3 regions of the Rhizobium sp. KNZ2-6A genome follow, and region 1 is predicted to be linked to each of the others. Evidence: predicted binding sites of a transcription regulator. Region 1 holds the regulator's gene; each other region holds the start of a gene.
What was found. The regulator LexA, encoded in region 1, represses DNA repair genes until DNA is damaged. The targets are predictions, from matches to a motif close to TGTTCNNNNTGTGTTCNG.
Positions count from the first base shown of each region.

Region 2: ACPYOP_RS26135 (ImuA family protein) is a predicted target of LexA. The motif match lies at 8,118-8,135, and genes of this name have one in related genera.
Region 3: recA (recombinase RecA) is a predicted target of LexA. The motif match lies at 5,635-5,652, and genes of this name have one in related genera.

Region 1 covers NZ_JBNDIC010000052.1:1,787-12,387, reverse strand. The annotation lists gene ACPYOP_RS27040 (pyruvate dehydrogenase complex dihydrolipoamide acetyltransferase) at 1-801, opposite strand, end outside; gene ACPYOP_RS27035 (pyruvate dehydrogenase complex E1 component subunit beta) at 817-2,199, opposite strand; gene pdhA (pyruvate dehydrogenase (acetyl-transferring) E1 component subunit alpha) at 2,218-3,261, opposite strand; gene ACPYOP_RS27025 (FtsB family cell division protein) at 3,420-3,731, opposite strand; gene eno (phosphopyruvate hydratase) at 3,953-5,227, opposite strand; gene kdsA (3-deoxy-8-phosphooctulonate synthase) at 5,377-6,216, opposite strand; gene ACPYOP_RS27010 (VOC family protein) at 6,213-7,100, opposite strand; gene lexA (transcriptional repressor LexA) at 7,524-8,246, shown strand; gene ACPYOP_RS27000 (ComEC/Rec2 family competence protein) at 8,227-10,601, opposite strand, start outside.
Region 2 covers NZ_JBNDIC010000048.1:26,690-37,290, reverse strand. The annotation lists gene ACPYOP_RS26165 (divergent polysaccharide deacetylase family protein) at 1-651, shown strand, start outside; gene ACPYOP_RS26160 (RNA pyrophosphohydrolase) at 667-1,206, shown strand; gene bfr (bacterioferritin) at 1,265-1,750, opposite strand; gene ACPYOP_RS26150 ((2Fe-2S)-binding protein) at 1,716-2,027, opposite strand; gene ACPYOP_RS26145 (error-prone DNA polymerase) at 2,168-5,635, opposite strand; gene ACPYOP_RS26140 (Y-family DNA polymerase) at 5,632-7,059, opposite strand; gene ACPYOP_RS26135 (ImuA family protein) at 7,100-8,095, opposite strand; gene ACPYOP_RS26130 (metallopeptidase family protein) at 8,373-8,810, shown strand; gene ACPYOP_RS26125 (DUF1737 domain-containing protein) at 8,874-9,080, opposite strand; gene ACPYOP_RS26120 (HpcH/HpaI aldolase/citrate lyase family protein) at 9,102-10,043, opposite strand; gene ACPYOP_RS26115 (hypothetical protein) at 10,155-10,391, shown strand; gene leuD (3-isopropylmalate dehydratase small subunit) at 10,586-10,601, shown strand, end outside.
Region 3 covers NZ_JBNDIC010000006.1:75,230-85,830, forward strand. The annotation lists gene ACPYOP_RS06540 (glutathione S-transferase family protein) at 1-555, shown strand, start outside; gene ACPYOP_RS06545 (AraC family transcriptional regulator) at 602-1,453, opposite strand; gene alaS (alanine--tRNA ligase) at 1,590-4,250, opposite strand; gene recA (recombinase RecA) at 4,423-5,508, opposite strand; gene ACPYOP_RS06560 (carbohydrate kinase family protein) at 5,748-6,692, shown strand; gene ACPYOP_RS06565 (pseudouridine-5'-phosphate glycosidase) at 6,739-7,665, shown strand; gene trpS (tryptophan--tRNA ligase) at 7,730-8,749, opposite strand; gene cckA (cell cycle histidine kinase CckA) at 8,963-10,601, opposite strand, start outside.

The DNA.
Region 1 (10,601 bases):
AGCGGAATCGTTGAGTTGCGTGCGGAGCGCCAGCAGCGCGTCTAGTTCGCAATCGACCGAAACGTAGAAGTGCGGGATCGTCTGCTTCGATTCCTGCAGGCGCTTTGCAATCGTCTTGCGCATGCCGTCATGCGGCACGAGCTCGTAGGAACCCTGCTCGAACAGCTTGAGCACGGCGTCGTCGGACATGCCCTTCGCAGCGGCCGGAGCAGCAGCGGCGGCCGGCTGTGCAGCCGGTGCTGCTGCAGGAGCAGCCTTGGCGGTGCCGCCGGAAACGGCAGCTTCGACGTCCTTCTTGATGACGCGGCCATGCGGGCCTGTGCCGGAAACAGCTGTCACATCGATGCCGGCTTCCTTGGCAAGGCGGCGTGCGAGCGGCGAAGCGAAGGTGCGATGACCGTCATTTGCGGCCGGAGCCGATGCAACGGCTGCAGGTGCAGCAGCAGGAGCCGAAACGCTTGCCGGAGCCGGAGCAGCCGCAGCTTCCGCCTTCGGAGCTTCCTTGGCTGCCGGAGCAGCAGCGGCACCAGCGCCTGATGCTGCAGCCGCGACATCCTCGCCATCGGCGGCGAGCACGGCGATCAGGGCATTGACCTTCACGCCTTCGGTGCCGGCAGGAACGACGATCTTGGCGACGGTGCCTTCATCGACGGCCTCGACTTCCATCGTTGCCTTGTCAGTCTCGATCTCGGCGAGCACGTCGCCGGACTTGATCTTGTCGCCTTCCTTGACGAGCCACTTGGCGAGGTTACCCTCTTCCATGGTCGGCGAGAGGGCAGGCATAGTGATGTTGATAGGCATCGATGAGCCCTCCCCTTATTTGTAGCAAACGGCCTTCACCGCATCGACCACTTCGGCGACGCTTGGAAGCGCCAGCTTTTCGAGGTTGGCGGCGTAAGGCATGGGCACGTCCTTGCCGGCGACCGTCAGGATCGGCGCATCGAGATAATCGAAAGCCTGCTGCATGACGCGGGTGGCGATTTCCGTGCCGACGGAGGACTGCGGATAGCCTTCCTCGACGGTGACCAGACGGCCGGTCTTCTTGACCGATTCGATGATCGTCGGCAGATCCATCGGGCGGATGGTGCGCAGGTCGATGAGTTCGACATCGATGCCCTGGGCTTCCAGCTCGGCGACAGCCTTGGTGGCATAGGTCATGCCGATGCCGAAGGAGACGACCGTGACGTCCTTGCCCGGACGATGGATGCGGGCCTTGCCGATCGGCAGCACGAAATTATCGAGCTTCGGCACATCGAAATGCTGGCCGTAGAGGATTTCGTTCTCAAGGAAGATGACCGGGTTCGGATCGCGGATCGCAGCCTTGAGCAGGCCCTTGGCGTCGGCTGCCGTGTAGGGCATGACGACCTTGAGGCCCGGAATATGGCTGTACCAGGCTGCATAATCCTGACTGTGCTGAGCGCCGACGCGGGCTGCCGCACCGTTCGGGCCGCGGAAGACGATCGGAGCGCCCATCTGGCCGCCGGACATGTAGAGCGTCTTGGCGGCGGAGTTGATGATCTGGTCGATCGCCTGCATGGCGAAGTTGAAGGTCATGAACTCGACGATCGGGCGAAGGCCGGCCATCGCAGCACCGACGCCGATACCGGCAAAGCCATGCTCGGTGATCGGGGTGTCGATCACGCGACGTGCGCCGAATTCCTGAAGCAGGCCCTGGGTTACCTTGTAGGCGCCCTGGTATTCCGCAACTTCTTCGCCCATGACGAAGACGTCTGCATTGGCGCGCATTTCTTCGGCCATTGCGTCGCGCAGCGCTTCACGCACCGTCATCGATACCATTTCCGTGCCGGCCGGAACTTCCGGATCAGCGGCTGCGGCAACCTTCGGCTGGGCCGGAACGGGTGCAGCAGCAGGCGCCGGAGCGGCGGCAGGAGCTTCGGTCTTTGCCGGCTCGGCGGCGGGTGCAGCCTTTGCGGACGAAATGGCATCGGCGGATTCACCGTCCTGCAGAAGGATGGCGATCTTGGTGTTGACCTTGACGCCTTCGGTGCCGGCGTCGATCAGCAGCTTGCCGATTGTGCCTTCGTCAACGGCTTCCACTTCCATGGTGGCCTTGTCGGTTTCGATTTCGGCAATGACGTCACCGGAAACGACCTTGTCGCCTTCCTGCTTGAGCCATTTCGAAAGGGTACCCTCTTCCATCGTCGGAGAAAGGGCGGGCATGAGAATATCGATGGGCATGGATCGTCCCTCCCCGATTTAGAGCAGAATGTCGGTGTAGAGCTCGGATGCATCCGGCTCCGGATCGTTCTGGGCGAAATCGGCGCTGTCTGCGACGATGTCGCGGACATCCTTGTCGATATCCTTCAGATCGTCTTCGCTCGCCCAGCCCTTTTCGAGAAGGCGGATACGGACCTGTTCGATCGGGTCGTGCTCGGAGCGCATCTTCTGCACTTCGTCCTTGGAACGGTATTTGGCCGGGTCGGACATGGAGTGGCCGCGATAACGGTAGGTCAGCATTTCCAGGATGATCGGGCCCTTGCCGGAGCGGCAATGCGCAACGGCTTCGTCAGCCGCGGCCTTGACGGCGCGTACGTCCATGCCATCAACCTGGAGGCCAGGAATGCCGAAGGATGCACCGCGCTTGGAGAAGTCTGCCTGCGCCGTGGCGCGAGCGGTCGACGTGCCCATGGCGTAACGGTTGTTTTCGATCACGAAAATCACCGGCAGCTTCCAGAGCTGCGCCATGTTGAAGCTTTCGTAGACCTGGCCCTGGTTGGCGGCGCCATCGCCGAAATAAGCGACGCTGACATTGTCATTGCCGCGATACCAGTTGGCAAAGCCGAGGCCGGTGCCGAGCGACACCTGGGCGCCGACGATGCCGTGGCCGCCGTAGAAATTCTTTTCCTTGGAGAACATGTGCATGGAGCCGCCCTTCCCTCGGGAATAGCCGCCCTGGCGTCCGGTGAGTTCAGCCATGACGCCGCGCGCGCTCATACCGGTTGCCAGCATATGGCCGTGGTCGCGATAGCCGGTAATGACCTGGTCGCCATCCTTCAGCGCCAGCTGCATGCCGACGACGACAGCTTCCTGGCCGATATAAAGGTGACAGAAGCCGCCGATGAAGCCCATGCCGTAAAGCTGGCCGGCCTTTTCTTCGAAGCGGCGGATCAGGAGCATCTCACGATAAGCCTTGAGCTCCGCATCGCGATCGAAATCTGCGATCGGGCCGCCATTGGTTTCCTTGGCAGGCCTTGATGCTGTCTTACGGCTGGAAACGGTCGCGTTTTTTCGCGGCGCCATTCAACCCTCCCTGTGTGAGTAGCCTCGTTTTTGTGGTGAGGCGTAACATAGGCAAGATTGTCCGCCACAGCAATGCTATAATTGCATGGCTCATATTCTTCGCAAGTTATTGATATAACTTGCGAAAACTTGATTAACCGAAATTCGGTTAATTGTGGCTATTTGTTGAAAATGACGATCTCGTTCGCCTTGGAATAGGTCAACTGATAGCGCGCATATTGATCGAGCATATCCTTGTCCAGGGAGCCATCACTCAGGAGCGTGACCTCCTTTTCAAGGTGCTCGCGCTTGGTGACCAGATCCGCCAATTCCTTGGCGCGGTCGACGCGGCGCTGCTCGAATACTTCGGTCGCCTTAAGACCGTAATCGCCATGGATGCAATGATAACCGAAATAGCTCACGAAGGCGATGGTGATGGCGGGAAGAATGAAGCGCCCGAACTTTCTCTTCTTATGATACTTTGTCCACATACTCGCTCGAACGCTCTGGCTTTAGGCAATCCCGCTCCGAAGCCAATACCGCTTCGGACAAGATCACATCAAATCAAACACCTAGAGCTAATTTAACCGGCAGAGATTAACCGTCCGTTGACTCTAACTGCGCGGGCCAACAAAAAACCGCGCCCGAAGGCGCGGTTCGATTTCAGCGAATAATCTGGTCGCAGATCCAAGCGGATCCCGCGGATCAGATATCAGCCACGAAGGATGGAGCGGCCGGCATACTTTGCCTGCGGGCCGAGCGCTTCTTCGATGCGGATGAGCTGGTTGTACTTGGCCAGACGGTCGGAACGCGACAGCGAGCCGGTCTTGATCTGGCCGCAGTTGGTGGCAACCGCCAGATCGGCAATGGTGGAATCTTCCGTTTCGCCCGAGCGGTGCGACATGACGGCCGTGTAGTTGGCCTTGTGCGCGGTCTCGACGGCATCGAGGGTCTCGGTCAGCGAGCCGATCTGGTTGACCTTGACGAGGATCGAGTTGGCAACGCCCATGCGGATACCGTCGCGCAGGCGAGCGGAGTTGGTGACGAACAGGTCGTCGCCGACGAGCTGGGTCTTCTTGCCGATCAGGTCGGTCAGCGTCTTCCAGCCTTCCCAGTCGTCTTCAGCCATGCCGTCTTCGATCGAAACGATCGGGTACTTGGCGGCCAGTTCGGCCAGATATTCGGCCATCGCGCCGGATTCCAGCGTGCGGCCCTCGCCTTCGAGCACGTACTTGCCGTCCTTGAAGAATTCAGTCGAGGCGCAATCGAGGCCGAGAGCTATTTCCTCGCCCGGCTTGTAGCCGGCCTTTTCGATGGACTTCATGATGAAGTCGAGAGCTGCCGGGGCGCTGGAGAGGCCCGGTGCAAAGCCGCCTTCGTCACCGACATTGGTGTTGTGGCCCTGCGATGCCAGTTCCTTCTTGAGGACGTGGAAGATCTCCGAGCCCATGCGCACGGCATCGCGGATGGATTCAGCGCCGACCGGCAGGATCATGAATTCCTGGAAGTCGATCGGGTTATCGGCGTGGGCGCCGCCGTTGATGATGTTCATCATCGGGACCGGCAGGAGGCGGGCATGGGCGCCGCCGACATAGCGGTAGAGCGGCAGGTTGGCGCTCTGGGCGGCGGCCTTGGCAACAGCGAGCGAGACGCCGAGGATGGCGTTGGCGCCCAGGCGCGACTTGTTCGGCGTGCCGTCCAGTTCGATCATGATGTTGTCGAGCTGGATCTGGTTTTCGGCATCCATGCCACCGATGGCATCGAAGATTTCCGAATTGACGGCTTCGACGGCCTTCTCAACACCCTTGCCATGATAGCGCTTGCCGCCATCGCGAAGCTCGACGGCCTCATGCGCGCCGGTCGACGCGCCCGACGGAACCGCCGCGCGGCCCATGCTGCCGTCTTCGAGGTAGACATCGACTTCGACGGTCGGATTGCCACGACTGTCGAGAATCTCGCGGGCGATAATGTCGGTGATTGCGGTCATGATAGCTTCCTGCTCGCTGGTTTATAAATCGATTTAAATCGTCTTAATCGAAGGCACGGAAATTTCAATGCCGATCCGCGCCCCGATTTGGCACTCCTGCAGGCCGCGTAAAGCAAATTCATGTCAGCCTGTTGAATGCCTGATATTTCTTAGGCCTTGGCCACGGCGTCAAAGGCCAGCAGCTTCTCCAAAAGCCGCGGCATATCCTTCAGATAGACCATGTTCGGGCCATCCGAGGGCGCATTGTCCGGGTCCTCATGCGTCTCGACAAAAACACCCGCGACGCCGACAGCGACTGCGGCGCGCGCCAGCGTCTCGACGAATCGACGGTCGCCGCCGGTAGAACCGCCCTGCCCGCCGGGCTGCTGTACGGAATGGGTCGCATCGAAGATGACAGGCGCGCCCATGGCCGCCATGATCGGTAGCGAGCGCATATCCGAAACCAGCGTGTTATAGCCGAAGGAGGCACCGCGCTCGCACAGAAGAATATTCGGATTGCCGCTCTCATTGAGCTTGGCAAGCACGTTCTTCATATCCCACGGCGCGAGGAACTGACCCTTCTTGACGTTGACGACACGGCCGGTCTTGGCGGCTGCAACCAGGAGATCGGTCTGGCGCGACAGGAAAGCCGGGATCTGCAGGATATCGACCGTCTTGGCGACGACAGCGCACTGCTCTTCCGTGTGAATGTCAGTCAAAACCGGAAAGCCATATTCCTTCTTGAGGTCGGCAAAGACTTCCATGGATTTTTCCAAGCCGATGCCGCGCTTGCCTGACAGAGAGGTCCGGTTCGCCTTGTCATAGGAGGATTTGTAGACAAGGCCGATGCCGAGCTTACCACAGAGCTCCTTCAGAACTCCGGCGACCATGAAAGCATGGTCGCGGCTCTCCATCTGGCAGGGGCCGGCAATCAGCGACAGCTTGGCGGTATTGGAAAAGAGGACCTTGGAGGCACCCTCGCCGACGGTGACTTCGGAATTCGTGCTCATGCTATCTCCTCGAAGGCGAATAATGCGCCCTGTCCGGGCGCCAGCCTTGCCAGTATACGATTGTTCTTACGCGTGTAGGTGACGCCGTTAGCAGTGAAATGCGACGATGTCACGGAAAGATCGCGCGTTTTGAAAAGGATTGCGCGTGCTCTCAGCCCGGGATCGCTGGTGTGAACAGGCAAATCGTAGAATGCTTCCATTCCTTCCGGCGTCAAAACTTCCACATCGACATTGGCTGCCTTGATCGTCAGGCCGAAGGAGTGTTCCGAGACCCGCGGGCCGCCAACGATCTCTTCGAAGAAGGTGCGATACGCCGCTGGTTTCAGCGCGGAAAGCGCCACCCGCGCGATGCCGGTCACGCCGTTTTCGTGACGCTCGAGCGCGCTGCGATCGGCCGGCAGCGGATTGATGCGCTGGCAGCAGAAGGCCAGGAAATCCGGCGCGCGCAGATCGGCCGCAAATGCGAGACGAAAACCGGCCGTGGTTTCCGTTCCATCCGGCATCTTCATCGGCCGGGAGAAATCCAGCATGCGCCCAGCCGAGATCGCGGCCGCATTGAAACGCTCGTCATCGCTAACGGCATCCTCCGTGCCGAAAACCAGGGCCGAAAATCCATCCTCGGCGACGCGGAAGCGATAGGCCTGGTCGCGCGCAACGAAGACATTGCCGTCGGCAATGCTCGTCTCGCATTGTTCCTGCGATGCTACGCCCAAAGGTTCGAGATAGGTCTTGTCGGCAAGGAAGACGCAGGCATTTTCCGTGCCGAAAGGATGGCGGGCATCCGGAGCCACCGTGAAGCCCAGCTTGCCCAGGCGCTCGCGCGCCAGAGCGATGTTGACGGTCGGCAGCACGAGATGATCAAGCGGATGCGGCGACAAAGTCATGGTCCTCCCTTGTTTGCCTGCGAGAGCAGATTTGCGCCCATACAATGCTCAATTCAAGACGAAAGCCAAGCTGTGAAGGCGCAAGAGAATGTGAGTCGGATGCACCCTGACAACGGGAACGCGCTGATTCTCAACTGTAGCCGGCTTAGGTGACAACCGTCGTCTTTATCCGCACTTGAAGTGAACAGGATAGAGGTGAAGCGTCCATAAAGCGAACAAAGCGGCATTTCTCATATTTATCGCTGAATTAGCGCGGATATAATTCCCGAGGAATTTCAAGCGATCCATTCGATGACGGCAATTATTTGATCGGCCCGGCGAAGCTTTACTGAAATTTAAGCACTTGCGGAACACATATGGAACATATAGTGTCCGTTCTGGATTTGTTTCACGACGATTTTCTTGATTTGGGGTTCCAAGACGATGTTGACTCGCAAGCAGCAGGAACTGCTTCTCTTCATTCACGAGCGGATGAAAGAGTCCGGTGTCCCGCCATCTTTCGACGAAATGAAGGACGCACTGGATCTGGCATCAAAATCCGGCATTCACCGTCTGATCACGGCGCTCGAGGAACGAGGCTTCATTCGCCGCTTGCCGAACAGGGCGCGAGCGCTCGAAGTCATCAAGCTGCCGGAGGCCTATAATTCGAGCCTGCAGCCGCGTCGTGGCTTTTCGCCGAGCGTTATCGAGGGCAGTCTCGGCAAATCTCAGCCGGTCGCGCCGCCCGCCCCGGCGAAAGTTGCCAACGACGACCAGAACAGTTCGGTATCGGTACCGGTCATGGGGCGCATCGCCGCCGGCGTTCCGATTTCCGCCATTCAGAACAATACGCATGACATTACCGTTCCCGCCGATATGCTCGGCTCCGGCGAGCATTATGCACTGGAGGTCAGGGGCGATTCGATGATCGACGCCGGAATTTTCGATGGCGACACGGTCATCATCCGCAATTCGACGACGGCCAATCCCGGCGATATCGTCGTTGCGCTCGTCGACGACGAAGAGGCGACGCTGAAGCGCTTCCGCCGCAAGGGCGCCTCCATCGCGCTGGAAGCCGCCAACCCAGCCTATGAAACCCGTATCTTCGGGCCGGATCGCGTCAAGGTCCAAGGGAAGCTCGTCGGCCTTATTCGGCGTTATCACTGACCGGTGATTTCAGCGTGATTGGCGTGGCGAACTTGTCTGCGCGCCAATCGTAAGTTCGATGCCGCGTCCATGGTCGCTGCGGGTTTTTGAATGCCGTCGAAACGGTTGGCGTATCTGCGCCGAGGGTCATTTCGAGAGAGCCAGTTCGCCGCAATGTTGCGCCGGTTATGAGCATTGCGCCGGAGCGGCAATGATCGAGCCGCAGCCGGATCGATGTGACGACGATTTGCGCGGTATCGCAAGCCGGCGGCAGATAGGCAGCATTTTCGATGGTGACCAACATGGCGCCATTATCGAGCATCGCCACGCACCACGCGCCCTTCTGACAGGCGAAACTTCCTTGCATCGTCCGATCCAGCGCCTCTTCCATTGCCTTGCGGACCGCTTTCTGTTCTTCGCTGCTTAATCGCCTACGGCGATCGGTCGTCTTGTTGATCTGCGGAAGCCGGCTGTCACTGGGGAGAATAATGGGAGGCTGGTGTTCGGTTGCGACCAGCGCCTTCTGCCATTGTTCGAAAATGAAGGCCTGCGGCCTTTCGCGATTTGTGGCGAGTATATCGTCCTGCCGCAGCGCAACCAGAACACCGTCCTCGGAAATCATCAGATCCGGCTTCGGCACGGCGGAGCCGAATGCAGCCACGCCAGTGGATGAAAGCAGCAACAGCAGGCCCAGATGGCGAAGCCGGCTCCGCAACATGGTCATGATCAGGAAGCCGGCAATGAAGGTCGGCATCAACCAGCCGGGTTGGCGGCCGAAGGTGATGTCGCCTCCCCAACCAGCCACGGTTTTGGCGATCAGGATGACGAGCTCCAGTCCCTCGCCGGTGACTTTCCAGAGTGGCCCGTCCAGGCCGAAGGGCATGAGCAGCATTGCCGCCATGCCGAACGGCATGACAATGAAAGAGACCACCGGCATGGCCGCGAGGTTGGCGGCAAGCCCATATGTCGCCAGCCGGTGAAAATGCTCGATCGAGAAGATGGCCGTCGATGCGCCACCGATGAACGAGGTCGACAGCACGCCACCGAAGAAGCGCGAGACGAAGAGCAGCGGGCTCAACAGACGGACACGCGAGAGGATGTTTTCGCGAGGCCGTCGTCGTTTCCATAGCGAATAGCCCGAGACCAGCGCCAGCGTCGCGGCATAGGACATCTGAAAGCTTGGGCCCAGCACCTGCGACGGCGACAGAATGAGGATGACGATGGCAGATAGCGCGACATTGCGAAGGCTGAGCGACGGCCGATCGAAAAGCACGGCCACCAGCATGATCGCCATCATGATGAAAGCGCGCTCAGCGGATACGCCAAAACCCGAAATGAGGTAGTAGGCCGTCACCGTCAAAAGCGCGCCGAAGGCGGCGAATTTCTTGGTCGGCCATGCCTGCGCAACTCCCGGAAACAAGCTGAACAGATAGCGCAGGCCGACATAGAAGATGCCGGCCGACAGCGCCATGTTCAGGCCTGAAATTGCAATGATGTGAGTGAGACCGGCAATTCGCAGCGACTCGGTCGTATCCTTGGAGATCGCACGTCTCTCATCGGTGACGAGCGCCGCGGCAAAGGCGCCCGTATCTCCCGGCAAGGTTTCCCTGATCCTGTCGCCAATGCCGTTGCGCAGGCCGGCAAGCCAGATATCAGCCTTGTCCAACAGCGAATTTGCACTATCACCGGATGGAGATAGCAAGTCTGGGCTGCCATAAGCGAAACCATTCGCACCGATGCCATTGAAATAGGAGCTGAAGGCGAAATCGTTGAGGCCAGGTAGAGCCGGCCCGGACGGCGGCGTCAAACGCGCCCTGCCCTGGATGCGGTCGCCGAGGTCGAACGGTTTTACCTGCTTGCGTATGAAGATCGTGACCCGTTCCGGCGAACGGCGAATCGTAGGCTTTTCCGTCGCCTCGACCCGGACGACATAGCGCCAGCCTCCATTGTCATAGGATTCACGTCGCTCGACGCTGCCCGTGACGGTCGTGGTCACCGCCGAGTCGAGCATGACAGTGGAAGCCCGCCAGCTTTCCCATTGAGCCAGCGTCATGCCGAGGCAAATGAGCATGCCGGCGAAAAGCAGGTGGCGAAACAGCCTTCCCGCTTCCCGCCGGAACGCGAAGCTGGCGGCAAAGACAAACAGGCCCGCCAGCACGGCTTGCGGCGGTGGATCGCTGCCAGCTTCGAACCAGAGGATCGCACCGAGACCCATATAGATCGGCGCGAAAAGGATGGCGCGGCCATGTGCAGCCTCCTCTTCGACCAGCCGGGCAATGCTGCCTCGAATGCGGCCTGCGGCTAAGAGGAGACGCGATGTCAGCGGCGCGTAATCCTGCGTCCGCTCTCCTTGCGGCACTTTGGCGCGAAGCATAA
Region 2 (10,601 bases), on a different contig from region 1:
CTCGGCCTCAGCCAGACCGGCACCCAGCGCGCCATCGAGAAGTTGCCGGAGGAAATCACGCTCGCCTTTGCCGCCAGCGGCAACAGCCTGCAGCGATGGATGCAGGAAGCCAGGCGCGGCGGCCACGAGATCCTCATCCAGGTGCCCTTCGAGCCTTTCGACTACCCCGGCAACAATCCCGGACCGGATACGCTGCTGACCTCGCTGTCATCGGCGAAGAATGTCGACAACCTGCACAAGGCGATGGGTAAGATCACCAATTATACCGGCGTCATGAACTATCTCGGCGGTCGCTTCCTTGCCAATCCGAATGCCCTGGAGCCGGTGCTGCGCGACGTCGGCAAACGCGGCCTGCTGTTCCTGGATGACGGCTCTTCGGCACAATCGAAATCCGGAACGCTGTCGAAAACGTTGGAAGTGCCGCATGCCCTTGCCGATATCCAGCTCGACGGAGAGCTGCAGCAGGACGCGATCCTGAAAAAGCTCGACGAACTGGAGCGCATTGCCCGCCGCAACGGTTCGGCGATCGGCGTTGCCTCCGCCTTCGACGAGAGCGTCGACGCCATCAGCAAATGGAGTGAGGAGGCCGCCATGCGCGGCATTGAAATCGTAGCGGTTTCGGCGCTTGCCGAAGACCCGAAGCATCCCTGATCGCTGGAGAGAAAGATGAGCACGCCCCACGCCCCCGTGAGAGCCGAAGACCTGCCCTACCGTCCCTGTGTCGGCATCATGATCCTGAACCGGGATGGCCTGGTCTGGGCCGGACGGCGCATTCCGATCGGCAATTCCGAATATGACGGCTCGCCGCAGCTCTGGCAGATGCCGCAGGGCGGCATAGACAACGGGGAAGATGCGCTGAAGGCCGCCTATCGCGAGCTATACGAGGAAACCGGCATGAAAACCGTGACTCTGCTGGCGGAAGCGAAGGACTGGATCAATTACGATCTGCCGCCGCAGCTGATCGGTATCGGCCTGAAGGGAAAGTTTCGCGGCCAGACGCAGCGCTGGTTTGCCTTCCGCTTCGATGGCGACGAAAGCGAGATCGCCATCAACCCGCCGCCGGGCGGCCATGAACCGGAATTCGACGCCTGGGAATGGAAGCCGATGGAAGCGTTGCCCGGTCTGATCGTTACCTTCAAGCGGTCGGTCTACGAACGGGTCGTCTCGGAATTCAGCCATCTCGCCAAACTCAGGGCCGAAGACTGAAGGCCGAGGACTGAGCGAAGAGAACCGGTCGCAAAGCGACCGGTTCATCAAGGCTTGGTTATTCCGCGGAATCGGCGGAGTCAGCGTTGAGCTGGCCGTATTTGGCTTCGCCGATCTTCCCGAGCAGATCAAGCTGGGTTTCCAGGAAGTCGATATGGCCTTCCTCGTCCGCCAGGAGCTCTTCGAACAGCTTCATCGAAACATAGTCGCCGGCATCGTGACAGATGTCGCGGGATTTCTTGTAGGCCGTGCGGGCGTCGTATTCGCCGGCGAGATCGGCCTCCAGCACTTCCTTGACATTCTGGCCGATGCGCAGCGGCGCCAGTGTCTGCAGGTTCGGATGACCTTCGAGAAAGATGATGCGGGCGACGAGACGATCGGCATGCTGCATCTCTTCGATGGATTCAGCACGCTCTTTTTTGGCAAGTTTGGTGTAGCCCCAGTCCTCAAGGAGTCGATAATGAACCCAATACTGATTGACTGCGCCAAGCTCGAGAAACAGCGCCTCGTTAAGCCGCTCGATGACTTTTTTGTCGCCTTTCAATGTCCGCTCTCCTGTTGTCTTCATGGAATTTTTTCAGGCGGGACATGAAATCAAAAATTTCGGTTTCCGTCGAGTGGCGACGGGCATGATAATCTTCGGTTGTCTGTATAATGATATCAACGACATTCGGGAAACAGCCGCAGCAACGGCCGCGTTTTTCCATGGCGTGATAAACCTTGGCGGGAACGATGAGCTGCCAACAGTCCTGATCGAGGAGTTCAGTGATGACGTCCCTGATTTCCTTGTCGGTGATGTAATTACAACTGCAAACCAGCATTCTTCGTTCAGCCCGTCAAACATGACATTCGCTGTCTTGTTATCTGCTAAAGAAGACGCCCTTTGTCAAGAAAGAATCGATTCGAATTCATCCACCGACAGGGCCGCTAGCCTTTTATCCGGGGTGCGAAGCCCGGAATCTCAATGGAAGTTGCGTCCCCGCGGCATGACTCTGGCCGTTTCGGCGCCATTGCTGCGGCCTTCCGCCGCTGCCCCGGCACCGGCTTCGGGGAGCAGCAGAGGGGGCTTCTCCTTCTGCCTGACATCCATGGTCGGCCGCAGCGCCTCATCCGCCCGATCGCTGACGCCGAAACGCCGCGCCTCGCGCTGCAGAATGCCGAGCGCCGGCGTCATGTCCTCGATATGATCGACCACCACATGGATGACGCCGCTCTCGCTCTGCAGCCGACCGCGGATCTTCACTAGCCGCGCGCCCATGACGATGGCGCGGTATTTCTCGAATTTTTTCCGCCAGACGATCGCATTGGCAACACCGGTCTCGTCCTCCAGGGTCATGAAGATCACCCCCTTGGCCGAACCCGGCCGCTGGCGCACCAGCACCAGGCCTGCGATCGTCACCATCCGCCCATTTGCCACCTTGGGCAGATCACGGCTTTGCACGATGCCCTGCCGCGCGAAATCGGCGCGCAGGAAGGAAACCGGATGCGCTTTCAGCGACAGCGACAGATAGCGATAATCTTCGATGACCTGCTCGCCGGGCAGCATTTCCGGCAGCGCAACCGCCGGCTCAAGCTGCAGCTCCGTATGATCGCTGAGATCGAAGAGAGGAAGCTTTTCGGCCGCACTGCCGGCATCGAGCGCCCGCACCGCCCATAGCGCCTCCCGTCGGCTGAGGCCGATAGAGCCGAACGCATCCGCATCCGCCAGGCGCTCGATCTGTGCCTTGGCAAGCCCGGAGCGCAGCCAGAGATCGCGCACGGACCGATAGCCATCGCCACGGCGCTCGACAAGCTGCTTCATCTCATCCTCGGACAGACCCTTGACCTGCCGGAAGCCGAGACGAACGGCACATTGCGTCCTGATGATCCCGCGCATCGACGCATGGCGCGGCTCGACCGCATCCTTATCGAAGCGCCCCCGCTCCAGCAGGCAATCCCAGCTGGAACGATTGACATCCACGGGCCGCACCTCGACGCCATGCTCGCGCGCATCGCGCACCAGCTGCGCCGGCGCATAGAAACCCATCGGCTGTGCATTGAGGATCGCCGCGCAGAAGACATCGGGATAATAGGCCTTGAGCCAGGAAGAGGCGTAGACGAGGAGGGCGAAGGAAGCCGCGTGACTCTCGGGGAAGCCATATTCGCCGAAGCCCTTGATCTGCTCGAAACAGTTCTTGGCGAACTCGCGATCATATCCCTTTGCAGCCATGCCCTCGACCATCTTCTCCTCGAAGGTATGGATAGTCCCGGTTCGCTTGAAGGTCGCCATTGCCCGGCGCAACTTGTCAGCCTCCGCGGGCTTAAAGCCCGCTGCCGTAATGGCGATCTGCATAGCCTGTTCCTGAAACAGGGGAACGCCCAGCGTGCGCTTCAGCACCTCTTTCAGCTCTTCGCTCGGATAGTCTAGCTCCTTTCCCGCCCGATCGGCTTCCCGCCGCTTGAGATAGGGATGCACCATATTGCCCTGGATAGGACCGGGCCGGACGATCGCCACCTCGATGACAAGATCATAGAATTCCCGGGGTCTAAGGCGCGGCAGCATGCTCATCTGCGCCCGGCTCTCGATCTGAAAGACACCGATCGTGTCGGCGCGACAGATCATGTCATAGACCGGTCCACCATCGGGATAATTGGCATAACCAAGATCGGCGAGCTCCTTCTTCACATCGTAATGCAGCAGCAACAGGTCGAAAGCCTTGGCAAGACAGGTCAGCATGCCGAGCGCCAGCACGTCGATCTTCAATATGTTGAGATTGTCGAGATCGTCCTTGTTCCACTCGATCATGTAGCGATCATCCATCGCCGTATGCATGATCGGCACGACTTCATCCAGCCGATCCCGAGTGATGACGAAACCGCCGACATGCTGGGTCAGATGCCGCGGAAAACCCATCAGTGTCGAAGCGTAGGAAAGCACGTTGCGTGTCGTCTTATCCTTGAGATCGAGGCCGGCAATCTTTGCCTCGCGCTCGGACAATTCCTCCGTCGACCAGCCCCAGACGCCACTCGCAAGGGCAGACTGCACATCCTCGGACAGGCCGAAGGCTTTCGCCACTTCGCGGCCAGCCGAGCGCGCCCGATAGCTGGTGACCGCCGCCGTCAGCCCGGCGTGTTCGATGTGGTAATGGTCATAGATAAACTGGATGACCTCTTCACGCTTCTCATGCTCGAAATCGACATCGATGTCAGGCGGCTCTTCACGCTCCGTCGAGATGAAGCGCTCGAACAAAAGCGTCGTAATCTTCGGATTGACCTCGGTGATTCCAAGGCAATAGCAGACCACGGAATTAGCAGCCGAACCACGCCCCTGACATAAGATATTCTTGCTGCGGGCAAACTCCATGATCCGGCGCACCGTCAGGAAATAGGGCTCGTATTTCTTCTCGCGAATGAGTTCGAGTTCATGCTTGATCTGTATCGAGACATCTTCAGGTATCTTGTCGGGATAACGCCATGCCGCCCCCTCCCATGTCAGCCGCTTCAGCGTTTCCGCAACGGTCTCGCCGTCAGTGCTTTCGTCGGGATAATTATGCTTCAGCTCATCCAGCGAAAAAGACAGCCGGCTAAAAAATTTCTGCGTATTGGCGATCGCCTTCGGATAATCCCGGAAAAGGCGCGCCATTTCGGCGGCGTCCTTCATAAAGCGCTCGGCATTCGCGGCAAGTTTGAAGCCGGCCTCGGCGATCGGCACATGCTCGCGGATCGAAACGACGATATCGGCAAGCGGCTTGCGCTCGGTTGCGTGATAGAGCGGCTGATTGCTGGCGATCAGCCGCACGCCGTTGCGCTGCGCGATGATGGAGAGCGTGGCAAAGACCAGCCGATCCCGCCCGTCATAGGCCGGCGACAGGACCATATGGAATTTCCTGCCAAAGCGCATCCATAGCCGCTTCAGGCATTCCTCAAGCTTTGCCTGCCCCTCCGACGTCTCGACGCTTGCCGCATCGGGAATGAGCGCCAACATCATCTCGTCGCCCCATTCCATCAGGTCGCTTTCGTTGAGGATGCAGACGCCTTTCTCGCCATTGAGATTGCCGGCGCTCAACAGCCGGCAGAGATGCCCCCAGCCCTTGCGATTCTCCGGATAGGCAAGAATGTCGGGCGTGCCGTCCGCAAAAACCAGGCGGGCGCCGGGCTGGAAACGAACCGGCTTCAGGAACGGCTTTTCCGGCTTCCCCTGGGCTCGAAGCACAAGATTTTCCTTGATGACGTCTTCATATTTCGCCTGGAGAACCTTGGTATGCGCATGCCCCTTGACCACGCCGGCAACCGAATTGCGGTCGGCAATCCCAAATCCGGAAAGCCTCAGAAAGGCGGCCTGCGCCACCATCTCTTCCGGATGCGAGGCGCCTTCGAGAAAGGAGAAGTTCGTTCTCACCCCGATCTCGAAGAAAGGCACGGGTTCATGGAAGCTCGGGCGCGCGTTCATGCGAAGACCCCATGCATATACCAGTCCGGCGGCGTTGCGGTCTGGCCGTAGAGCCCCTTGCGGAACAGCCAGAAGCGATGGCCCTCGTCATCCTCGACCTGAAAATAATCGCGGGCAGGCTCTTGCCTTTCCTCGGTCCACCATTCCGCCGAAAGCCGCTCCGGCCCTTCGGCCCGGTTGACCCGATGCATGACACGCCGCCAGCGGAATTGCCGAGGCGGGCCATCGGGCACTTCGGCGGCAACGGCTTCGATCGGCTCCGGCATGCGAAACAGCCGCAGCGGCCGCTCGCCCCGGGAAAAGCCGTAGCCGACATAGTCGGTACCCGCCCGTCTGCGAGCGGCAAGAACATCCATGGCCGGCACCGGCCGTATCGCCCGCTCGGGAATATGGCTCTGCCGCAGCTCGAACCCCTGCAGGCAATCCGGCCCCAGCCGCGCGGTCACCCGGTCGACAAAAGCGGCGAGCGACCCGTCCTGACGGCCTTCTCCGACGAAATCTCCTTGCATCGCGTCGAAAGGCGCATGTTGAAGAACATTGAGACGGACGATCTCGAAACCATAGCCGACATCGAGATCGTCATGAATGGCGCCAAAACGCTCCGTAAACAGACTTGCGATCCGGCTCGGCTCCCGCAGCGGCTGCGATGCGCCGGCGGCAATGCGGAAGACTGCCCCATCCACCCTGAACAACAAAAGCTCGAAGGAGCGGCCACCGACACCACGCGCCTCCAATCCCGGCTTCAGCGTTTCGGCAAGCTGGCGGGCAAGCATGAGAATATCGGCTTCCGCCTGCACCGGCTCGGCCAGCCGGCGCTCGGCCGACAATTGCGCCACCGGACGACGCGGCGAGATCGGCTCCTCGACGAGGCCGGCGGCCTGATCGAGCCGCAACATCAACTGCGCGCCGAAACGGCGGGCAAGCGGCGCACGCGGCGCGGCCAGAAGGTCGCCCACCTGCTTCAATCCCAGCTTCTGCAACGCGGCAATGGTCTCTTCCCCAAGCCTCAGAGACGCCACGGGCAGTGGCGCCAGGGCCTCTTCCATGGCTTCCGAAGGAACGACACGGCTTTCGTCGAAACGAGCGACCGCCCAGGAGAGGCCAGGCGCGGAGGAAATGGCGCCGCGCACATCGAGCCCCAATCGGGAAATCCGGATCAAGATGTCCTCGAGCAGTGCCTCTTCACCGCCGAAGAGATGGGCGCAACCGGTGATATCAAGAAAAAGACCATCCTTGCCGTCGATCGCCACCAGCGGCGTATAGCGGTCGCACCAGTCGGCGATCGCTTCCAAAAGCTTGCGATCCGCGGCCGGATCCTCCTCGACGACATCGAGATCGGGACAGATCGCCTTTGCCTCGGCCACGCCCTGACCCTGCTTCAGGCCGATCATCTCCGCACGCTCGTTGAGCGCGGTGAGCCGCATGGCATTGTTGAGCTTGCCGGCACAGGCGAGCGGCGGCGCTTCAAGCCTGCCTGTCGAACGCCAGGACAGGCCCCAGCGCTTGCGCGCGATGCGGTCGGTCGGCAGATGCGGAAAGGTCAGCGCCAGAATGCGCTGTGTGTTCGCCGGGAAGGGAAGGGCGTTGAGTGTCGAGGATAGAGGCAAAGCGGCGGTCATGGGCATTCCACTCCAGGGTTATGGAAAGAGGCGCCGGGTTTCGGCTCTTTTCCAAGGTCAGACGAAAGGCCGGATGACCGATGCTGCCGCCAAGCACCGATCCGTCCGGCAGGGGCCGCGCCAGCGCCGGCGCGGGTTCGACGGAAAAGCGGAAGAGGGCGCTGCTTACCTCCTCCTCGCCTCCCTGTCGCAACAGAAACAAGGGCCGCCCCGCCGCCTTGGCCCTCAAAGCCAGCCGCCGGCTTTCGGTCAGGCCGAAACGAGCCGGATTGCCGCGCACTTCCAGAATGACAAGAGCAAAGGCAGCACTCCCAAGCGCCGCCTCCGCGACCCAGAGCGCGTCCTCCAGCTTGCGCGGTGAAGCCTGCAGGAAAGCCTCGGGCTCCAGGCCGAAATTCCGGATGCCGATGGCATAGGGCAGACCTGCCTCCATCGTGGCGACCGTATCACCGATCCACAGGATCGGAGATGTGGCCGCATCTGTACCTGACGCTTGCGCATGCAGCCGCGCGGCAAGCGCAAGGGTAAAGCCGCTCGCCGCCCCAGCATCGCGCAGGCCGAGCGAGCGGATTTCCGTCAGCCCATCGAGCGGCAGACCGCCTTGCAGAGCGACGTCGAGATCGTCGACGTCGGTCGCAAGAAACGGCTGAGCAGGCTTAGCCTGAGCAGGTCCGGGTTGGGCAGGCAGAGGCTTTCCAATGCCTGCCGATCCCATGACCGGCTTGGCCGCCAGCATCTCATGCGCCGCCGCTGCCAGCGCCGGGATCGGCCTGCCTTCCAGTCTGGCAATGGTTTCACGCAGGGCAAAAAGCGTTTCCCGCGCCACGGCGGCCTCAGCCATGACGTTCACTCCAGATCGGTAATGTTCCTGTTATGTTCTTATGGATTCCAGAGGTCGGGAGAAGAGTCAACACCAATTTATAAGAAAATATTCCTGTGCCCGCGGCCGAATGGTTTTAGGCCTACTCGACCCAAAATCTGAATTCGGCCTAAAATCAAATAAATAGAGCATGATGTCGTCCGAAAACCGCTCTTACACTTTTCGGTATCACGCCCTAATCCGCTCTCGTAAAAGCCTCGCAAAGTCTCTATATGACCAGCCAAGGAAGGAAGCATTCATGGCTCGCGTTGACCAGAGCGAAAACTGGCGGGATCGTCACTCGCCCTCCATCAGCACATTCGAATCTCTGGCAATGGAGGCCTATAGCCACCTGCCGGAAGAATTTCGCTCGCTCACCGGCAACCTCATCATCCTCATCGAAGATTTCCCGGATGACGACGTGTTCGAGGACATGGCGCTGGAAACGCCCTTCGACCTGCTCGGCCTCTTCGAGGGTCGCGGCATATCGGAGCGCTACACCGCTCAAACCGGCGATATGCCCAACAAGATCCGCCTCTACCGCCGGCCGATCATTGATTATTGGGCTGAGAACGAGGAAACCCTCGGCGATATCATCACCCATGTCCTCATCCACGAGATCGGCCACCATTTCGGCCTGAGCGACGAGGACATGGAGCGTATCGAGGAAAGCGCCGAAGAGGCGACGGATCGCTGATATCGGCCCCGACCGGATGAGAGCCGGGGAGGGAGAGATCCTCGCTGAGGATTTAACCGGCGCTTACTGCTCCGAAAGCTTCATCTCCGGATCGTAATCCTTGCCGGCCACGTTCTTGAGGACGGCTTGACCGCACTGCATCTGGCCGGTCGCGGCATTGAAGGCATAGGTCGGCGAGCCCGACAGCTCCCAGCCCTTGTTCAGCGCCGCGGTCACCTTGTGGCAGAAGGACGCGTCGTCGGGACCGGTGAGGAAGCGATAGAGTTTCATCAAAGCATCTTTCGTAACGTATCAGCCCTCACCCCGAGCCTGTCGAAGGGCGATGGAGCGCTGCTCGATCAGGCGAGCTTTATGGACCAGTCTTTCCGCCTGGACAAGGTGCAGCCGCTCCACCATCCGCCCGTTCAGGTTCACGACATTGAGAGCATCGGCACCCGGCTCGGCAAAGGCTGATATGATGGCTTCAGCCTCGGCGATGGCTATTACATCAAGCCCGAAATGCCGGTTGGCCGCTTCGATCTGGTTTGGATGGATCAGCATCTTGCCGGCAAAGCCCATGATGCGGCCCTGGCCGCATTCGGCCTCGAACGCCGCCGCGTCCTTGAAATCGTTGAGGACGCTGTCGATGGCCTCGAGCCCATAGGCACTGACAGCAAGCACTACCTGCATCAGCCAGGGCACGAGATAGGCGCGGCCGGGATGCGGCAGGACACCCGTTTCCTTTCTGAGATCGTTGAGGCCGACGACGAAGCAATCGAGCCGGCTGCCCGCCGTGCGCCCGGCCTCGGCGATCGCGGCCGCATTCAGGATACCGCGCGGCGTCTCGATCATCGCCCAGATGCGTAAGTCTTCCGGCGCATCCGCTTCCGCGAGCCTGTCGCTGACAACGGTTACATCCTGCGGCTCGTCCACCTTGGGCAAGAGCACCGCATCCGGCCCCAACTCCGTAACCAACGCCAGGTCGTCGGCGCCGAAATTGGAGGAAAGCGCATTGATGCGGATGATCCGCTCCTTGCCCGGCAGCGGCGAGGCCGCGAAGAAGACCCGCAAATTCTCCCGCGCCTCGGCCTTCTTTTCCGGCGAAACCGAATCCTCGAGATCGAAGATGACGGCGTCGCAATCGAGGCTCGAAAGCTTGTCCAGCGCGCGGCGGTTGCTGGCGGGAACGCTTAAGACCGAACGGCGCAGGCGGGCGGGACGGGCAGGGGAGTTTTGGCTCGCGGACTGGCTCATTGTGCTGTTTTGCCGCGCTTTTGATCGCCGGGCAAGTCAACAAAAAGCCATGCTCCTCTTGCAGAGGGAAAGGAAGAGGACCACATTGCCTGATGTAGAGAGGTCTCGACCATGCAGAATATCCGTTCCCTGTTCATCGCGCTTGCCGGTATCACCGTGTTTGCGGCCATGGCGTTGTTTACCGTTTCGGTCACGCTTGCCGTCGGCGGTATCCTGACCGTGCTCATGGCAGCCCGTGCGATTTCGCTCCGCATGAAGCCGGCGCCGGTGCATGCCAAGGCAAAGGCGAACGGCCAGCGCGAAATGCGCATCTGGAACGACGGTCGCGGCACGATCATCGACCTCTGAAGTCGAAACAGGTGAGGGCGGCCCCTTGTGGGCTGCCGAACGCATTCGCCCAAGCTCGGACACGTGCTCGAAGGATGGAATGCGACCCAAGGCGCTGCATTTTAGGGCATTCCCAAGATTCTCCTTCATTTCGGGCCGGATTTGCTCTATTGGCAGGATAATTCGTGCTTAGACGAGAATGAAGGCAGGACCCCATGGACAAGTTCGTGA
Region 3 (10,601 bases), on a different contig from region 1:
ATCGGCCAGCCCTACCGCACCGAATATCTCGACTTCGGCACGACGATGAAATCGCCGGAATATCTTGCGGTCAACCCCATGGGCAAGGTGCCGGCCATCAAGCATGGCGATACCATCGTCACCGAAGGTGCCGCCATCTGCGCCTATCTCGCAGAAACCTTCCCACAGGCAGGCCTTGCCCCGACGGCAGCAGAGCGCGGCCGCTATTTCCGCTGGATGTTCTTTGCCGCCGGCCCGATGGAAATGGCGGTGACCAACCGTGCCCTCGGCTTCGAAGTCCCGCCGGAACGCTTGCGCATGGCCGGCTGCGGCAGCTTCGCGAATGTGTTTGATACAATCGAGCACGCCGTCACGACCTCGCCTTTCATCGCAGGCGACCGCTTTACGGCCGCCGACGTCTATGTCGGTTCGCATGTCGGCTGGGGCCTCAACTTCGGCACCATCGAAAAGCGCCAGGCTTTCATCGACTATTGGGGCCGGGTCAGCGACCGCGACGCCTATCGCCGCGGCAACGAGATCGATAATGCCGCGATGCCGAAGCCGGCTAATGCCTGATAGTACAAGATGTTGAGAGGAAGTCCTCTATAGAGATCTTATGCCGCTATTTCAGCGGCATATAAATATCGGTCAACAGCTCCGTCGGCGGCACGTCGCGCGGGTTGTTGATATATTCCTCGAACATGATGGTATCGCGCAGCTGCCGCCCCGAGGCCGGCAGCCATTGCGCGTACAGCCATTGATAGGCCTTGTGCATGTCGGCATAGGGGCCTTTGTGGCGCAGCACGGCATAATCGCCACCATCGAGCGAACGCTGCTCAAACGGCATATCTACGGTCATTCCTTGGCCAGCGGTGACGCAGGCATAGGAACGCAGCTTGTCCGTCTCCACGACATCGGGATCGTCGAGATAGACGCCGATCATGCGCATATCCGGCCCGGCGAGGCCACGAGCAAAGATGGTGCCGAACAAGGTTTCGAAAGCCTGGCCGATCTGCATATAGGAGCCGCGATGGGCGACACCGATCAGTGACATCGGAGAAATGGTGCGAAGCGTAACGTCGAACATGACCGTAATCCTTCCTTGGGTGCTGGGTTCGAAGATCGTATGGCTTCCCTCATTCCGATATCGCGCCGGCGGCATGCCGTAGACGGATCTGAAGATGCGGTTGAACGACTGGAGGTTGGGATAGCCCGACCGCTTTGCAATGTCGCTGACGGAGAGACGGGTGTTTACGAGATCGCCGGCGGCACGGTGCAGCCTCAGCCGCTTGACGGTCGCCGCCGCCGTCTCGCCATAGATCGCCCGATAGATCCTGTGCCAGTGATAGCTGGACATGCAGGCGATCTCGGCGAGCTTTTCCATATCGAGTTCATCGTCCAGATGCTCATGGATATAGGCCGAAACCCGCCGCAACCGGGTCTCGTAAAGCGTCCACGCCGTTCCGCCACTCATGTCAAACCCCTTGCAAATCGATCGGCTCGACAAGACCATAACCCGATTTGACAAATCCTGCGGAGCTGCCTGCGCAAAGAAAAATGGCGAATGCCGCAGCATCCGCCATTTTCGCGATTACAAGAAAATTGAGCCTTTAGCCGGCGAGAGCCGCAGCAACCGCCTCAAGCGCCTCATCGGCCTTGGCGCCATCCGGGCCACCAGCCTGCGCCATGTCGGGACGGCCGCCGCCGCCCTTGCCGCCGAGGGCTGCCGAAGCGACGCGAACGAGATCGACGGCGCTGAAGCGGCCGATAAGGTCTTCGGTAACCGCGACGACAGCGCTTGCCTTGCCATCTTCGGAGACACCGATCAGCGCAACGATGCCGGACCCGAGGCTGGCCTTGGCTTCATCGGCCAGACCCTTGAGATCCTTGGGATCGACGCCGGAGATTGCCTTGCCAAGGAACTTGACGCCGTTGACGTCGCGAACGGCATCGGCAGGGCCACCCTGACCGCCGCCCATGGCGAGCTTGCGCTTGGCGTCAGCCAATTCACGCTCGAGCTTGCGGCGCTCATCCATCAGCGCTTCGACGCGTGAAACCACGTCCGTCGGCTGGACCTTCAGCGTGGAGGCAAGGCTCTTCACGCGCTCATCCTGCTCGGCGAGATAGGCAAGCGCGGATTCGCCGGTCACCGCTTCAATACGGCGTACGCCGGCGCCGACTGCGCTATCGCCGAGAATGCGCACGAGACCAATCTGGCCGGTAGCCGACACGTGCGTGCCGCCGCAAAGCTCGATGGAATAGGGCTTGCCGGTCTTCGCGCCACGCACGCCCTGCCCCATCGAAACGACGCGGACTTCATCGCCATACTTCTCACCGAACAATGCCATCGCACCTTCGGCGATCGCATCGTCCACGCTCATCAGGCGGGTCGTGACGGACGAGTTCTGCAGGATGATCTCGTTTGCCATTTCCTCGACGACTTTCAGCTCCTCGGTCGTCATCGGCTTCGGATGCGAAACGTCGAAGCGCAGGCGCTCGGGCGCAACTAGCGAACCCTTTTGAGCGACGTGGGTGCCGAGCACTTCACGAAGCGCTTCGTGCAGCAGATGGGTCGCGGAATGGTTGGCGCGCAGGCGCGAGCGCCTTGCATGATCGACCGTCAGCACCGCGGCATCGCCGACCTTGATCGTGCCTTCCGAGACTTCGGCGACGTGAACGAAAAGTCCCTCGCCCTTCTTCTGGGTATCACCCACCGTCAGCTTGCCGTTGTCGCTGGAGACAGCACCGGTATCACCCATCTGACCACCGGATTCGCCGTAGAATGGCGTCTGGTTGACGACGATCTGCACCTTGTCGCCGGCAAAGGCGCTATCGACGGCAACGCCGTCCCTGACGATTGCCTGGATCACGCCTTCGGCAGATTCCGTATCATAGCCGAGGAATTCCGTCGCACCGAATTTTTCCTTGAGCTCGAACCAGATGGTCTCGGTTGCCTTGTCGCCGGAACCGGTCCAATGCGAACGCGCTTCGGCCTTCTGCCGCTCCATGGCATCGGTGAAGCTAGAAATATCGACGCCGATGCCGCGGGCGCGCAGCGCATCCTGCGTCAGGTCAAGCGGGAAACCATAGGTGTCGTAGAGCTTAAAGGCGGTTTCGCCGTCCAGGCTGTCGCCCTTGTGCAGGTCCGAGGTCGCATCGTTGAGCAGCGACAGGCCGCGTTCCAGCGTCTTGCGGAAACGGGTCTCTTCAAGCTTCAGCGTTTCTGAGGTCAGCGCCTCGGCGCGCACCAGTTCCGGATAGGCGCGGCCCATCTGCTGGATCAGCGCCGGCAGCAGCTTCCACATCAACGGATCTCTCGCGCCGAGCAGCTGCGCGTGGCGCATGGCGCGACGCATGATGCGACGAAGCACGTAGCCGCGGCCTTCGTTCGATGGCAGCACGCCATCAGCGATCAGGAAGGCGGAGGAGCGCAGGTGATCGGCGATGACGCGATGGCTAGCGCGATGCTCGCCCTCCGCCTTGACGCCAGTTGCCTCTTCCGAGGCTTCGATCAGCGCGCGGAACAGGTCGATATCATAATTGTCATGCTTGCCCTGCAGCACGGCGGCAACGCGCTCGAGACCCATGCCGGTGTCGATCGACGGACGCGGCAGGTCAACGCGCTGTTCCTTGGTGATCTGCTCGAACTGCATGAAGACGAGATTCCAGATCTCGATGAAACGGTCGCCGTCTTCTTCGGGAGAGCCGGGAGGGCCGCCCCAGATATGATCGCCATGGTCGTAGAAGATTTCCGAGCAGGGACCGCACGGGCCGGTATCGCCCATCGCCCAGAAATTGTCGCTGGTGGCGATGCGGATGATCTTGTCGTCGGAAAGACCGGCGATCTTCTTCCAGAGATTATAGGCGTCGTCATCGGTGTGATAGACCGTGACCAGCAGGCGCTTGGCATCGAGGCCGAATTCCTTGGTGATCAGGTTCCAGGCAAGCTCGATGGCGCGCTCCTTGAAATAGTCGCCAAAGGAGAAATTGCCGAGCATCTCGAAGAAGGTGTGGTGGCGCGCGGTGTAGCCGACATTGTCGAGGTCGTTGTGCTTGCCGCCGGCGCGAACGCATTTCTGCGCCGTGGACGCCGTCGTATAGGGACGCTGCTCCAAGCCGGTGAACACGTTCTTGAACTGCACCATGCCGGCATTGGTAAACATCAATGTCGGATCGTTGCGCGGCACCAGCGGGCTCGACGGCACGATCTCGTGACCGTTTTTCTTAAAATAGTCGAGGAAGGTCGACCGGATTTCATTCACACCGCTCATATGGGGCCCTTCAGTCCTGCGCTCAGCAACTTGCGTCAAAGTCAGTGGCTTTTATCGTTCGCTCCCGGCGCTGTCCAGCCGCACGAACAAAACCGGCCGCACATCCCTTGGACAATACGGCCGGTTTCGAATTTTAGTCTCACATCAAGCCCGGGATTGCTCCCGGAAATCTTTATTCTCCAGAGGATTCGCCATCGTCGGCATCGGGACCGCCATTCTGCAGGAAGCGATCGGCGATCAGGCCGGCATTCTGGCGCAGCGACAATTCGATTTCGCGCGAGAGATCCGGATTGTCGCGCAGGAAGATTTTCGCGTTCTCGCGGCCCTGGCCAAGGCGCTGGCTGTTATAGGAGAACCAGGCACCCGACTTCTCGACGATGCCGGCCTTGACGCCGAGATCGACCAGCTCGCCCGTCTTGGAAACGCCTTCGCCATACATGATGTCGAACTCCACCTGCTTGAAGGGAGGCGCCATTTTGTTCTTGACGACCTTCACGCGGGTCTGGTTGCCTATCACCTCTTCGCGCTCCTTGACGGCGCCGATGCGGCGGATATCGAGGCGAACCGAGGCATAGAACTTCAGCGCATTACCGCCGGTCGTCGTCTCCGGCGAGCCGAACATGACACCGATCTTCATGCGGATCTGGTTGATGAAGATTACCATGGTCTTGGACTTCGAGATCGAAGCCGTGAGCTTGCGCAGCGCCTGGCTCATCAGTCGGGCCTGCAGACCGGGAAGGCTGTCACCCATCTCGCCCTCGATTTCGGCGCGCGGCGTCAATGCCGCAACGGAGTCGACGACGAGAACATCGACGGCGCCGGAGCGAACCAGCGTGTCGGTGATTTCAAGCGCCTGCTCGCCGGTATCGGGCTGCGAGATCAGCAGGTTCTGCAGGTCGACGCCGAGCTTGCGGGCATAGACCGGATCGAGCGCATGTTCCGCATCCACGAAAGCGCAGATGCCGCCCTTCTTCTGGGCCTCTGCGATGGTCTGCAGCGCCAGCGTCGTCTTACCCGAGCTTTCCGGCCCGTAGATTTCGATGATGCGCCCCTTCGGCAAGCCGCCAATGCCAAGCGCAATATCGAGGCTCAGAGAGCCGGTGGAAACCGTTTCGATTTCGACCACATTCTCGTTAGAGCCGAGCTTCATGATCGAGCCCTTGCCGAACGACCGCTCAATTTGAGAGAGTGCCGCTTCAAGTGCCTTGCTTTTATCCACCGATTTGTCCTCTACAAGCCGCAAAGAATTCTGAGACATCCGATCCACCTTTAGGTTATTGAAGCCGCTCTAGCAATGTCGCCGCCGATGAGAATTCTGTACTCTATTTGTTCTCTTATCGCAAGGGCACAACAAGCGATTGAAAGAAAAAGGTAAAATGAATTCCGTTCTATTTTTGTTTTCTTCTTTCTTCCCAGGCACTTGCATGGCCGGAACGGTGAATTGCGAGATGTTATCGATCCGTCCGATTCGTCCTTTCGACCGCTGAGGAAAACCATATGGCGAAGAAGATTCTCGTTCTCGGCGGTGCCCATATCGACCGGCGCGGCCGCATCTTCGGCGAGACGGCACCCGGCGCCAGCAACCCCGGCGCATGGTTCGAAGAGCCCGGCGGCGGCGGCTTCAATGCGGCACGAAATCTCGCCCGCCTGGGCTTTAACGTGCGGCTCATCTCGCCACGCGGCGGCGATCCCTCGGGCGAAATGGTGGCAGAAGCGGCAAACCATGCCGGCATCGACGACCGGCCCTTCGTTTTCCTCGATCGCAAGACGCCGAGCTATACGGCGATCCTCGAACGCGACGGCAATCTGGTCATCGCGCTTGCCGACATGGAACTCTACAAGCTGTTCGTCCCAAGACGTCTGGCGATTCGCGCCGTTCGCGACGCCTTTGAAGAGACCGATCTCGTTCTCTGCGACGCCAATCTGCCGGCCGAAACGTTAGCCGCGATCGCGGCAAGAGCGGCCGTCTGCGGCAACCCCGTCGCGGCCATCGCGATCTCGCCGGCGAAAGTCGTGCGGCTGAAGCCAAGCCTTGCCGGCATCGATCATCTGTTCCTCAACGAAGCCGAAGCCGCCGCGCTGACCGAAAGCCGGCCGGAAGATCCGCTCGAATGGGTAAGCGGATTGCGCGCCCTCGGCCTGCGCAATGGCGTCATCACCCGCGGCAGGCGGCCGCTGATCGCATTTTCCCCCGATCTCGTCGTCAGCCTGCAGCCGCCCGTCGTCGACGACGTCGCCGATGTCACCGGGGCGGGAGACTCGCTCGCTTCGGGCGTTCTATCGGCCCTGCTTGCCGGACATGATCTCGCAGAGGCAATCCGCCACGGTGCGGCCGCCGCCGCGATCACCGTGCAATCGCCCTTCGCCACCGCCGAAAATCTCTCTCCAGAGCTTTTGAAGACGATGTTGGCCCTTGTTCCCAAGGCCGAAATTCTGTCATGAAGCCTGCTCAAAACGCGTATACTGTTTCAGTGAATTGGAAACGACAATGACCCAGCCTATCTCGCCACTGCTTCCGATCTCCTATTCGAAGGAAGTTGCCGCCGCCAAGCTGCGCGGCGCCCCGCTCGTGGCACTGGAATCGACCATCATCACTCACGGCATGCCCTATCCCGGCAATATCGAGATGGCCCGCAGCGTCGAAGCAATCATCCGGCAGGAAGGCGCAGTTCCGGCAACCATCGCCGTCATCCACGGCACACTGCATATCGGTCTTGAGCCGGAAGAGCTGGAAACCCTTGCCAAGACGGAAGGCGCGATGAAGGTCTCGCGCGCCGACATCGCTTTTGCGATCGCCGAGCGCCGCACCGGCGCGACCACCGTCGCCGCCACCATGATCGCCGCTGCCCGCGCCGGCATCAAGGTATTCGCGACCGGCGGCATCGGCGGCGTGCATCGCGGCGCGGAGGAAAGCTTCGACATCTCGGCCGATCTTGAAGAGCTCTCCCGTACCGGCGTCATCGTCGTCTGCGCCGGCGCCAAGGCGATCCTCGATATTCCGAAGACGCTGGAAGTATTGGAAACGCGCGGCGTTCCGGTGGTAACCTACGACAGCACCGAATTCCCGGCCTTCTGGTCGCGCTCTTCCGGCCTGGCAAGCCCGCTGACACTGAACAGCCCCGCTGCCATCGCCAATTTCCAGTCGACGCGCGAGCAGCTCGGCATTGATGGCGGCATGCTGATCGCCAACCCGGTTCCGGAAGCGGACGAAATTCCGCGCGAGGAAATGGAAATCTATATCGAGCGCGCCCTCGACAGCGCCGAGCGCGACGAGATCACCGGCAAGGCCGTCACGCCCTATCTGCTCAGCACCATCTTCGACATCACCGAAGGCCGCAGCCTCAAGACCAACATCGCGCTTGTCGAAAACAATGCGCGTCTGGCCGCCGAAATCGCCGTCGCTCTGGCAGAATAATCAGAGCTGCAATAAATATAAAGAACGGCCGGGCGCTTCAAAAGATCGTCCGGCCTTTCTTGTTTCAGGTCAGCGAGAACAGGCCCAGCGCGGCGCGCAATTCGGCAAGCGTCGCCTCCGTCCGCTCCCTCGCCTTTCTTGTCCCTTCGCGCACGACTTCCATGACATAGTCCGGCTCGGCGGCAAAGCGTGCACGACGCTCACGGATCGGAGCCAGCAGCGCCTGAAGGATATCCTCAAGATGTCTCTTCAGGGTGACGTCACCGAGACCGCCACGGCGATAATGCGCCTTCATGTCGTCGACCAACTGCCGATCCTCACAGAAGGCATCCAGATAGGTAAAGACGACGTTTCCCTCGACCCTGCCGGGATCGCCGACACGAAGGTGATCCGGATCGGTATACATGCGCCGCACCGCATCGCTTATTTCATTCGGCGATGCCGAAAGCGGGATGGCGTTGCCCTGGGATTTGCTCATCTTCGCCTTGCCGTCGACACCTGGCAGGCGCCCCACGCTCGGCACCATCGCCGTGGCTTCCGTGAGAACGTCGCGCCCGATCTGCCGGTTGAGGCGGCGAACGATCTCGTTGGTCTGTTCGATCAAAGGCGCCTGATCCTCGCCGACCGGAACGACCGTCGCCTTGAAGGCGGTGATATCGGCCGCCTGTGCCACGGGATAGCAGAGAAAACCGGCCGGCACGTCGCGTTCGAAGCCGCGCAGCTGGATTTCCGTCTTGATCGTCGGATTGCGCTCCAGACGGCTGACCGTGACGAAATTCAGATAAAGCAGCGTCAGCTCCGCCAGCGCCGGCAAGGCAGATTGAACGCAGATGGTCGTCAGCGCCGGATCGATGCCGACGGCAAGATAATCGATGGCAACTTCGAGAACGTTGCGCCGGACCTTGCCGGGATCATGGGCATTGTCGGTCAGCGCCTGCGTATCCGCCAGCAGCAGGAATTGCCGATGGCTGTGTTGAAGCGCGACGCGGCTTTTCAGCGAGCCGACGTAATGGCCGAGATGGAGTGGACCTGTGGTCCGATCCCCCGTCAGGATGACGGGGCGGGTATCGGTGGGGGAATGCATTTCGTTGCTCCGCAAAAGGAGCCGCCGCAATCGGGAAGGGAAAACGGAAATGGACCATGCCTGCCGGATCACGGCGGCAGGGTCGATTTCAAGACATGACGACTGCCGCTCCTAGAAGGAGCGCCACCACAAACGGCAGATGGGCTTGGCAAGATCGATCATGCGCGGGGTGATAGCATCTTTGCGCTGCAATCGGCAACAGCCGCTTCTCGTTTAGTTCTTGTCCAGCGTCTCGCGCACGACGACGGCAAGCTGCTTCAGCGAGAACGGCTTCGGCAGGAAGCCGAACTGCGCATCCGCCGGCAGATTGCGGGCAAAGGCATCCTCGGCATAGCCTGAGACGAAGATGAACTTCATGTCCGGATATTTCTTCCGCAGTTCCCGCAGCAGCGACGGTCCGTCCATCTCAGGCATGACGACGTCTGACACGACAACATCGACCTGGCCATCGAGCTCGTCCATGATGTCGAGCGCCTCGACGCCGGAGCCGGCCTCGTAGACGGTATAGCCGCGCGTCTCGAGCATGCGCTTGCCGCCGCGCCGCACCGCCTCCTCGTCCTCGACCAGCAGCACGACAGCGGACTTGCCCGTAAGATCGGCCGGTTCTTCCGGCGGAGCCACGATGCCGACGCTCTGATCCATGGCCGCGACATCGCGGCTTTCCGGCGCCTTTGCATCTGTTACGGCCGGCATTTCGACGACATGGCGCGGCAGGAAGATGCGGAAAGTCGTTCCCTTGCCCACTTCCGATTCCGGCTGGATATAGCCGCCGGACTGCTTGATGATGCCGTAGACCATCGCAAGGCCGAGGCCGGTGCCCTTGCCCACTTCCTTCGTCGTGAAGAAGGGCTCGAAAATCTTGTCCATGATCTCGGGCGCGATACCGGTGCCGGTATCGCTGACCTCGATGAGCACCATGTCTTCATGCGGCAGATAGGGGTAATTGAAGGCGCTGACATCGGCCGCGAGCAGATTGCGGGTGCGTAGCGTCAGCTGGCCGCCGCCGGGCATGGCATCGCGGGCGTTGACGCAAAGATTGATAATCACCTGCTCGAACTGCGAGAGATCGGTTTTGACAGGCCAGAGATCGCGGCCGTAATCGACATCCAGCTTGACATGCGTGCCGGACAGCAGCCGATCCACCAGCATGCGCAAGTCGCCGATTACGTCGGTGAGGTTCAGCACCGTTGGCCGCATGGTCTGCTTGCGCGAGAAAGCGAGCAACTGCCGCACCAGCACCGCCGCCCGATTGGCGTTGCGCTTGATTTCCATCAGATCCGCGAAGCTCGCATCCGAAGGCCGTGCCTGCAGCAGCAGATGGTCGGACGACAAAAGGATCGCGGTCAGCACATTGTTGAAGTCGTGCGCGATGCCGCCTGCGAGCGTACCGACGGCATTGAGCTTCTGCGTCTGCGCCATCTGCGTCTCGAGCGCCTTCTGCTCGGTCACCTCGACGGCATAGACGATAGCGGCCTCTTCCGGCGCCTCGTCGGTCTGGTCGATCACCGCATTGATATAGAAGCGGAAATGCCGTGCCTCGTCCTTCGGATTGCGGGAGTCGATCGGCGGAATGTCGCCCTGCCGGTCCTTGGCGGCCGCCAGCGCCTGCTGCAGCTGTGCCCGGTCGCTTTCGTTGACGACGCTCTCCAGGGCGGCGCCACGCTCGATATCGTCGCGCGATACCAGATCCGAGAAAAGCTTCAGGAACGGCGCATTCGTCCGCAGGATGCGACCGTTGCCATCGACGGAAGCGATCGCCATCGGCGTATTGTTGAAGAAGCGGCTGAAACGCATGGCGGCAGCCGAAGCGGATTGCTCCGTGTCGGCACCATTCTGCCGGGTCAGGACGATG